3 regions of the Paenibacillus sp. J22P59 genome follow, and region 2 is predicted to be linked to each of the others. Evidence: riboswitches for the same ligand, from Rfam matches in the RefSeq annotation. Region 2 holds a riboswitch; each other region holds the start of a gene.

Region 1 (3,460 bases), on a different contig from region 2:
AAGATACCATCAGTGATACGAATGACCCGAGAAAGGCTTGTACGATGACCCCTGACAAAATAAGCGTCTCAATCTGCATAATCCCCCTGCTGCGTGCCAAAGCAAACACGCCGAATAAGGTAATCGTACCTGTTACGAATGCAAGGATAGGAATCGTCCATACGCCAATAATGGTCTGGAAGCCGAAGGATATTAAGAACGCTGCGCCTACTGAGCAACCTGAAGCCACACCCAGCGCATAAGGATCAGCGAGCGGATTGCGAAGCACGCCTTGGAATCCAGCCCCCGCCAGTGCAAGGCAAGCTCCAACGAGTACTGCTAGCAAAACTCGCGACAAGCGTACTTGCGTTACGATCGCGATCTGGCCGTCTGACCATTCATGCGGCACATCCGACATCCATGGCAATTGATGATACAAGATACCTGCTACATCACTCATTGAGAGATCATCAGAGGAACCAATTGATAAACAAATGACGACAGAAACAGCAAGAAGGAGCATAGCTGCTCCTCCATAAATGACTAATTGACGTCTCATTATTATTTTATAAGATCCGGGTGAATTGCTTTGGCCATTTCGAGCAGCCCTTCTGAGAGCCTTGGACCAACGCGTACAAGCGGGTCCTCTGATACGGCAAACAGCTGTTTATTTTTAACCGCATCAATTGCTTCCCAGCCTGGACGGCTCGCAATTGCCGCCGCAATTGGGTTCGGATCTTCGCTAAGTGCTGGATAAATAATGATCGCAGGATTCTGCTTCACAATTTCTTCCGCATCCACCTGGAACCAGCCTTGCTGTGCAGCTGCAATATTCGTTCCCCCGGCAATAGTTAGAAGCTCATCAAGGAAAGTGCCTGAACCTACTGACCAGCCAGGTGAGAATTCCAAATAGACAGGCTTCTTGGGAGCATCCTTAACCGCATCAACTACCTGCTGCTTGACCGCTCGCATGTGCTCGGCTAACTTCTTCGTGCCTTCCCCTTTATTCATGATCTTGCCTACTAATTCAATATGCTCGACAGTAGCATCGTAAGTCTGGGGATCAGAAGCCAATACCGTAATTTTCAGCTCACGTAGACGTGTGATCGCATCTGTATTCATTCCTGATGAAGCCAATACAAGATCCGGATTAAGCGCGATAACGGCTTCAATATTTGTCGTCATATCACCGACTTTGGCTTTTTTGGCAGCCTCTTCGGGATAATTGCTGTATTCGTCCACGCCTACAACTTCTTGCGCAGCGCCGACAGCGAACATAATTTCTGTCTCACTTGGAACGAGCGTCACGACCTTCTCAGGCGCTTTCTCGAAAGTCAGCTCCGTTGAAGTAGCATCCGTAACGGTAAATGGATAGCTCGTTTCTGCTGCAGGACTTGCACTTGGCTGCTCACTCGGAGCGGGGCTTGCCGACTCTACCTGATTCTGCTGGTTGTTGACAGCTCCCTTGTCCGCGCCGCAGGCAGCGACGAGTACAAGCATAACCATTAACAAGGCAGCAACTGCCAACTTCATCATTCGGTTCATTTGTATAGTTCTCATTTTACTAAAGACACACCTTTCTATTTCTAAATTAATATAAAAAAAGCATTCCCGGCAATTGTGCCGGAAATGCTGTATATCCTCTCGCTCACGCAAAAAGATGGACTGCCCCACCAACACCTTCCTATCTCCACGTAGGATAAAGCGTTATAGGAACAGGCAGGTCTCCTGACTCGAAGCCTGGCTGCGCTGTCTTCCCAGTGTGAGTAACACCCAGTGACTTACTTGACGCAGCAGGTGGCATAAGTTGGCTATTGCCGCATTACACCGCTTCTTACAGTGGCGGGACCGTGCCGGTATTTCACCGGTCTTCCCTATTAAGCTGCAACAAATTGTTGAGCACCTGTTCAATCAATTATGAATTTATGACCTAGCTAATATACCATCGTTATTTAGAGTTTGTCTAGCATAATGGAGGGTAATAAGCAAGGGAATCCACTGGATTAAAGGATCGTGTGCCGAAGTGTCCGATTCAGTCTTAGGGCATTGGCAACGACCGATACCGAGCTGAACGCCATTGCCGTTCCCGCCATCCAGGGCTCTAATAATCCGAAGGCAGCAAATGGAATAATAAGCGCATTGTAGAAAAAAGCAAACATCAGATTTTGCCGGATGTTCCGGACAGTTAAGCGGCTAATGAACAGAGCTTCTGGTATAGCTGTCATGCGAGGCTGAAGCAGGGTGAGATGACCGGCTGTCAGAGCGGCATCCGTCCCGTCTCCCATCGCGATGCCAACATCAGCTGCCGCCAAAGCGGGCGCATCATTCCAGCCATCTCCGGCCATTCCTACGCGGTGCCCCTCTTTCTTAAGCTTCTGAACCAATTCCAGCTTATCTTCCGGCAGCATAGAAGCATAGACATTGGCAATCCCTACCGATGCGGCGGCGCTTCGGGCAGAAGCCGGATGGTCTCCAGTAGCCAATAAAATAGAAATGCCAGCTTGACGCAGGCGTTCAACCGATTCTTGCGCATAAGGCTTTATCGTATCCACGAGCGAGATTGCCCCTAGCACCAAGCCGTTGTCAGAAACATACAGCACGGTCTCTCCCTCTGCTTCACGCGCTTTCGCAAAGGTCATTATCGTAGAATCTGCCAAATTCCAAGCGCGCTCTGTTACAAATGCAGCATTCCCTATACCAACTCTTCTATTCTCGAGATAACCCTCCACCCCTTTACCGGGGGTATATTCGGTATCCGTAACTGACGGGAGAACGAGTCCCGCTTTATTGGCTTCCTCTTTTATCGCTTGCGCCAACGGATGAGCGGAGCTTGCTTCCACAGCAGCTGCTAAGCGAAGCAAGCCAGAACGACTGCTATTGACGGCATGAATGATACTGACATGCGGTTTTCCTGCTGTCAACGTCCCGGTTTTGTCGAGTACGAGGTGATCGAGCTGAGCCAATCGTTCAAGCGCGCTGGCATCCTTCACGACGATGCCTCGCTTCGCGAGGCGTCCTGATGCTACAACAAGCGAGATTGGCGTTGCCAAGCCTAATGCGCAAGGACATGCTGCCAGCACAACAGCTACAGAGCAGCGGAATGCTTGCTCCCAGCCCCCAGGCTCAATGATGAGCAGCCAGATCAGAAAAGTAGCCGCAGCCAGTATAAGCATAACAGGTACGAACCAGCTCGATATGCGATCTACATTCCGCTGAATAGCCGATTTGGATCGCTGCGCCTGACGCACTAATTCATGAATCCGATTCAGCATAGTCGCATGCCCTGCCGCTTCTGTACGAAGCCGCAATTGCCCGCTTTCATTGCTGGTGCCTGCCCAGACACGGTCTCCGGGACGCTTTACGGAAGGCAAGCTTTCTCCGGAAAGCAGCGATTCATTCACATCAGATATTCCATTAGTAATGATGCCGTCGACCGGAATAAGCTCCCCGGGCTGCACGACGACATAATCATTCTCGCGAA
Region 2 (3,460 bases):
CATTAATATTGAGATAAATATTCCCTTCCAGATACGTTCCCCGGTTTAGAATCGAATTCGGCGGAAGAATATCCAATTGCTGCTCCGTTACAGCCATCGCTGCATTCGCCGCATTCGCTTTGAACGTCCCTGTATTGGTCAGCTTGCCTGCTTGGCTTACCCGGTAGTTATAATCCTGGTTATCCACCAGCTTGTAGCGAGAAACTTGCTTACCGTCTTGAATCATCGATTCCGTAGGCTCTACCTTTTCAAACGAAACAAAATGCTTGATTTTCCGACCTACGAATAATGTAGCTTCCTCTGGCACTGTAAAAGTAATGATTCGCGATAAAGGAATTGCTCCACTAATAGCCTGTGCTGAAGTGGATAATGTAACCGTCACACTGTTGCTAAGTGTAGTATAGCCTTCCGTTTCACGTGCCTCGCTTGGTACAAAAGAATAAAAATAGCTGTTGCCCGTAAGAACAAGTACGGGATATTGGCCTGCAGCAGTCTTCGTTCCCACAGTTAGAGACGTGTCGCCCTGACTGTTCTGACCGATTCTCACCGTATAATCTATCCCAGCGTTCCATCCAAAATTGCTGGCTTTAAGGTTTAATTGACGGAATGCAAAGGCTTGATCCGGCTCCGTCGTTACCGTTAGCTTACCCCCGCCAATGCTGTTGCCACTAGCATCAATTCCTTTGTAGCGATAATCGCCGGCAGGCACAGAAGCATTGTATACTTTATAAGTGCCTTCTTCGCCTTGACCGATATCAACGAGCTGATCCTTGGCATTGTAGAGCTCTATCTTAGTAGCTTTAGGTGCCACCGTGAATGAAATATTATATTTAGGTTGAGCTTCTTCTGATAAGCCTTGTTTTTTGACCTGATCAAAGGCTGCTTGAGCTTGATCGAGCGCTAATACCTTAGCGTCCACATCTTCTTGTGAGGCATTGGAATCAGCGATTAACTCCTGAGCCGATACAATAACCTGAACCAATGCATCAAGCTCTGCTTCAAGAACCCAATATTCCGCCCCGATTACATCATATCCATCTATACTTACCTTAACAGAAGCTTTGTTTAGCTCTGCCGCTTGTATGGAGGCTACCAATTCAGCCTTATTCACTTCGACGTTCTCACCCAATGCTTCTGCCAACTCTTCGAGTGCAGTGTCAACGACAGATTGACTGCTTTCCATATTCGTAAGCGCGTCATAAGCATGATCATACGCAGCTCGAATAGCAGCATCGTCAAGAATTTCTGTTTTATCAGTACTGCTATTAATCTCTGCTACCTTTTCCGTTAATGCATCTTTGTTCGCAGTATTAATTAGCTGACCATGACTCCCTAAGTCTTGTCCTTGCCCATAGACAGTATATTGCCAACGAACGACATCACCGTTCTCAACAATCGTGTCTGAAGATCCAACATTCGGAAAGGAATGGTTAACAGCGAACATCCATCCCGATTGGGAAAAGTAATCGAATTCGCTTAACCAGTTTGCATCCGTCCGATCACCGATATTCCCTGCTCCTCCAACGGCCTGCAAGATATAAGAGGGAATATGGGCTTCTCCGGCGCCCGAATCGTATACGCTGGATAAATAAAAACTATTCTCTATACTGCCGCCATGCAAGTAGCGGCTTTCTCCCAAAAGCTCTGATATAACTGCTGCTTGATTGTCCCCTTCATGAAAAGGAACACGGACCGGCTCAAGGATATAGCCTTGTCCCAAGGTGAATTTCTCAACAGATACCGTCACATACCCTTTGATATCCTCGACGTGTGAGCTGCCGCCTGAGGCGATTGCAGCTGTTGGGCTGAGCAATGAAAACACCATCAATAAGCTTAAAAATAATGCCATGTATCTTCTAGCTGTTTTTTGTACCAACATGAGTCATCTCCTAGAATTTAATTGATTTTTGCACAACAAAAAAACACCTTCACTAGTCAATGTGAAAGGTGTTTGACAACCGGACATAAGGGCATTGTGATCCCCTAATAAATGTACAGCTAAACATCTCTCCTTTCATCCTCGTGAAATCGTAGAAAAAATAAATGGCATGTATCCTGGCTTTGCTTCATCGTATGACTAACTCCTTCCCGTATACAATACAGTGGAAACACGTTAGCATACTCAGCGTTACAGTGGCGGGACCGCGTCAGATTTTCACTGATCTTCCATTTTAAGCTGTGTATACACAGCACCATTTATCTAAGCATATTAAGTTGTAGTTAAATACTGCCGACTTCGGAAACCGGCGAAAACCTATTGATAATGGATGCTGTACTAATCTACTCCTCATTATAAATGCATAGTTTTTCTAGATTATTACAAGTTTATAATTAATTATGTAGAGATATTAATCTGTTGCTCATTGAAGAATACTTCATTTAAGAATGGAGTGCAATCATTAGTTATTGAGGAAAAAGCAAGCAGATTTTTGGGTTCATTGATCACTACGAGAAGAAAAGATTATTCACAGCACAGACTCCCCAAACTTCCATGTACCTGCATATCGTAGATATTCTAGTTCTGTTTGAATGTAAAAATGGCTATAGCCCCCGATCTCATGCGAACGGGGGTTTATGATTGAAGCGAATCGCAGCCCAACAAAACCACGCTTCACCGCAATTCAAACAGCCTTGCATTCTGTTTCATTAGCCTTACTTTCAATATCGACTCAATTTCGCAAGCAAAAGGGGTACATGTATCGTATCATGCTTTTGAATTACAATTCGTTTCCTTTTGAGATATATAAATACTTTTTCTGAATTATTCTTAACTTCAATAATATCGGTATATTTAAACTCATAACGCTTGCCCCAGTAATTGATATAAGTAAAGGTATGCTCCCACATAATAAGCTTCCAGTTTCTTCTGAATACGAACAGTACACATCGAATTAATACCAAGAGAAGAAAGAGCGGAATGATAGCAGCTTTAAAAACGAATACTGATGCAATCAAAATATAAATGGGAGCACTAAAACAATAGCTGAACCAACCGATATGTACCTTTTTTACAACTTGATCAGATGATATTTTTGCTTTTCTCAGACTGCGAGGCGGAGCTATCTTTTGAGTTGCTAATGTGTATGTATCCACAAAGCTAGCGGGATACTCATCATCTTGCCTATTGATTTTATCAGATAGCCCTGTGTAAGATTCGATGACTACCCAAATAGAATCACTCAACCCCCTGTATTGCTTCGAGAGCAAGTGCAGCATACGATCATCTATTATCGGTTTTGAATCAATAGCCCATAACACATCGTCGCCGAGCAGCGTCTGCCAAGCCTCCGGATCATTTCTTTGCTCTTGGTCGTTAAGGAGCTGCTCCAAACGTGCCATAAAATCATTTTCTGCTTGCGCCTTATCCTGAGCTTGCTCTTGCTCTTGATCCGCAAAAAAATTGTACTTTGCGGTTAGGAGCTCCCCGCTCTCCTGTCCTTCCTCTTGCTCGGAGTCATCT
Region 3 (3,460 bases), on a different contig from region 2:
AACCTCCGAGTTCGTTTCATAATACTGCGCCAACCCTTGAATGGCCATTGCAGTTATATCAACATCTGCTGTGGTGGTGCCTAGTTCCCAACCTCCTGCATCAGGTGTACCCTTCTTAACTTCTCTATCCAAAATATGTCGAACCAGATTTTCTCTAGTCGATTGTACAGCTACCCCTTTTACTACAGGGATCGCATAGTTATTGCTATCCAGTGCAATCAAAGCAAAAATTGACCCATTAGTACCTTGCTTAATTACACTATTGAAATCAGCAAGCTTCTCAAGCTGATTATAACCGCCGACATTCGTTACATCTTCACCTATCGAGGTAAAGCCAATAATTAATCTAGAATGCTCTGTCCATTTCGTTCTATCTAACTGGTTCTTTTTATTTTGAACAATCTTAACAACATTATCATGATAAGTATTGTAGTAGCCATCTGGAACAAGGTAGTTCCCTCTGGCTAATGAGAGGATTGACCATTCTCCATCACTTGTTCCGAATGACGGGTTCTTAACCATCTTCAAAATATAAGCGAGATTATCCTTTATTTGTTGCTCAACTAGAGTATGAAAACTTACTTTATATGTAATAACGAAGGAGCTCTCCGCTACATTTCCTGCAGGATCTTTAGCAGTTATGGTAATCGTATTATCGCCAATTTTGAGCGATACGTGATATTGGCTGTTGTTTGCTGGTACAAGTACGCCGTTGAGCTTAACCTCTGGCGTTATGTCACGATAGACATTGTCGGTTACGGTAACCTCGAAGCTAAGCTCACTTACCGTTACATCTTGGTTGTTCACAAGGCCATTGACGCTCAGCATCGGCGGCTCTGTATCATTCACATGCTCTATAGCTTCATCCAGATTATCAGGCTCATTACTGCTGCTTTCTTGTGCACCCTTCGTATCGGCAAGTACGGTATCAGCATGATTAGCCTCATTCTCATTAACAATAATGCCTGTCGTTGTAGAATCCGAACCCTGTGCATAAATGCTGGTCGAGAAGGTGGATAGGAATATGCTAACGATAAGCAGCCATGCTATAAACTTATTCGTTCTCATGTTGTTCATCTTCCTTTCAATGCTACTCAAATATAAAAAAAATGAAAATATGAAAAAACCACAAAAAAAGACCTCTCAACTTAATAGCTAAGAGGTTTTAATAGAATGTACAGCTAAACTAATAAAACATCTTTCTATCCATCGTAAAGCTAATCGCTTCTCTATCTAAACAGGGTAATACTCGAATAACAGACGCCTATGCCGCTCGCAATACAATGGCATTGGCGAGTGCATCATTCAGGTCTGCCAAAGCAGTATTCACGCTTAATTGTGTGCTTTCCATGTTGCTAAGCACGGTATAAGCAGCATTATAGGCCGCTAATACTGCTGTATCGGCAAGAATAGTTGACTTGGCTGGATCACTGTTAATCGCGCCAATTGCCGCGGTCAATGCATCCTTGTTGGCAGGAGTAATCAAGCTTCCGCCGTAGCCGTCACCAAGATCAGCACCATAGCCATATAGAGTGAATTGTGTACGAATAACGTCACCGTCAACCGGGAAATAATCGGACATGCCGTATGCTGGGAATACATTATTGACTGCATACATCCAGCCTGCCATCGGGCTATAATCGAATTCGCCCAGCCATGCCGCATCGCCTTTTGTTCCTACAGCCCCAAAGTCATTAATAAGCGGAGTCAGAATATAAGCTGGAATGCTCACGCTGCTTGTATCATTGTCTTTGATGAACGATAAGTAGAAGCCACTGCTTGTGCTTCCGGAATAATCATAATTGCCGCTTCCCAATAAGCGTGTCAATAGATCAGCCACATTATCGCCAGAATAAAGAGGAACTTGAATTGGCTCTGTACTATAACCCTGACCCAAAGTGAATTTCTCTACTGTAATCGTTACATAGCCTGTCGGTGTAGCATAGGCTGCAGTCGAGAATACAGATAAGAACAAACTTACAATAAGCAGGCATGTCATAACTTTAATCTTCTTCATATTAATCATCTTCCTTTCTCTCCATCAAAATGTAAAAGCAGGGACTTGCAAAGAAATTCGCACAAAAAAACCTCTCAACTTAGAAAAGTTAAGAGGTTTCCTTAGCAAGTACAGCTAAAATTAGCATACTAAAAAAACACCCTCCTATCCTTCGTAGAATTACCGGTGTCTCAAAACAGGCAGGTATTCTGGCTCAAGTATCATCATCCTCGCAGCCTTCCCAGTTTCCCAGTGGCATCTTGCAAGAACTCCTCTTATACAGCGGCGGGACCGCGTGGGATTGTCACCCACTTCCCTTTTAACCAATCTATGCGTTATGTAAAATTACGATCGCATAATTGGCACCTGTTTCTCATCGCTATTCAGTTTTCCTGATGTCTTTACTTACTATATCATTTTTTGTCTTGTTAAAGTTTTCTTTTTTTGAGAAAAGAAAAAAAGCATTACTCTAATCTATCGCTACTCGCATAGTTATAGACCTTGCCATTATATGAATTATAGCTTCCCCTTCAGTATATGAGCGGCCATCTCCTTATCATACCTGATTCTCCCTGCCTTGAAAAAATCCTCCTCTGCTTTCTCGAATTCACCAATAGCTCGATAAGCATCACGACGGCAGCTTAAAGCAATGACATATAGAATATTATTTAACTGCATGCCCTTTTTCATATAAGCTTCATAATGCGCTATCGCTTGACTATAATACTCGATAGCCTTCAGATTATTCTTCCGACCACGTTCAATATTCCCTTTGCTGTTATACAGGCTGACCAGTTCCTCAGGCTCAATCGCTCCACCGGACTCCAACGTTTCCAGATTAATTGCAATTGCACGGTCATAACATGCCATTGCTTCTGTTGCACATCCCTCAAGCTGCCTGTAAACCTGCCCTAGGTTCATTTGCAAATCACTGTCTGCACGTTTTGCCATTCTTTTATTATAAGCATACATAGCAGGGAGCAAGGCTATCGCTTTGTTCATATAGGCCAATGCTTCCTCTGGATGGGTCCGTTTGAGAAGATTACCATAATTTTTATAAGCGGTTATTTTCTCAGAAAAGTAAAGATGTGGGTCATAGCCTTGCTTTTCTAAGTCAGCAATCATATCCAATAAACTGTCCAGCAGTCTTTTTGCAGTGTCTGGCCGATTCCTATTCTTGTTATGAACCACCTGTTGTAATATATTCGCTGCCTTCGATTTAAAGGAAACAATTTTTCCTCTTCTATCCTTGGGCAGCCCCTTCTCCAACTGCTCATTGGCTTCGTTTAATAGTTGGAAGCAATTTTCTGCTTTTTCTTTATTGCCAGTCTTGGAATAAAGAGCAGCCAAGCTGTTCAAGCTATTGGAATTCGTAAGTGCACTGACCTTCTTCTTATGCGCATTTAGCAGATCCGTTGCCTCTTCCAGATGCTCTATGGCCTCTTGCAAAAGATTATTTTTCAG

The links. A riboswitch is a leader RNA that binds a small molecule or an ion and turns the genes downstream of it on or off. The one in region 2 is predicted to bind cobalamin.
Region 1: linked by a shared signal. The riboswitch ahead of AC50YO_RS02845 (ABC transporter substrate-binding protein) and the one ahead of AC50YO_RS21145 (S-layer homology domain-containing protein) in region 2 are both predicted to bind cobalamin.
Region 3: linked by a shared signal. The riboswitch ahead of AC50YO_RS20055 (DUF4430 domain-containing protein) and the one ahead of AC50YO_RS21145 (S-layer homology domain-containing protein) in region 2 are both predicted to bind cobalamin.

Annotation. Positions count from the first base shown of each region.
Region 1 is NZ_JBXENX010000001.1:636,460-639,919, forward strand. Features, by position in the region: gene AC50YO_RS02840 (FecCD family ABC transporter permease) at 1-538, opposite strand, end outside; gene AC50YO_RS02845 (ABC transporter substrate-binding protein) at 541-1,539, opposite strand; cobalamin riboswitch at 1,681-1,901, opposite strand; gene AC50YO_RS02850 (heavy metal translocating P-type ATPase) at 1,983-3,460, opposite strand, start outside.
Region 2 is NZ_JBXENX010000014.1:32,343-35,802, reverse strand. Features, by position in the region: gene AC50YO_RS21145 (S-layer homology domain-containing protein) at 1-1,879, opposite strand, end outside; cobalamin riboswitch at 2,029-2,212, opposite strand; gene AC50YO_RS21140 (hypothetical protein) at 2,659-3,460, opposite strand, start outside.
Region 3 is NZ_JBXENX010000012.1:99,470-102,929, forward strand. Features, by position in the region: gene AC50YO_RS20050 (S-layer homology domain-containing protein) at 1-1,068, opposite strand, end outside; gene AC50YO_RS20055 (DUF4430 domain-containing protein) at 1,265-2,017, opposite strand; cobalamin riboswitch at 2,179-2,381, opposite strand; gene AC50YO_RS20060 (tetratricopeptide repeat protein) at 2,513-3,460, opposite strand, start outside.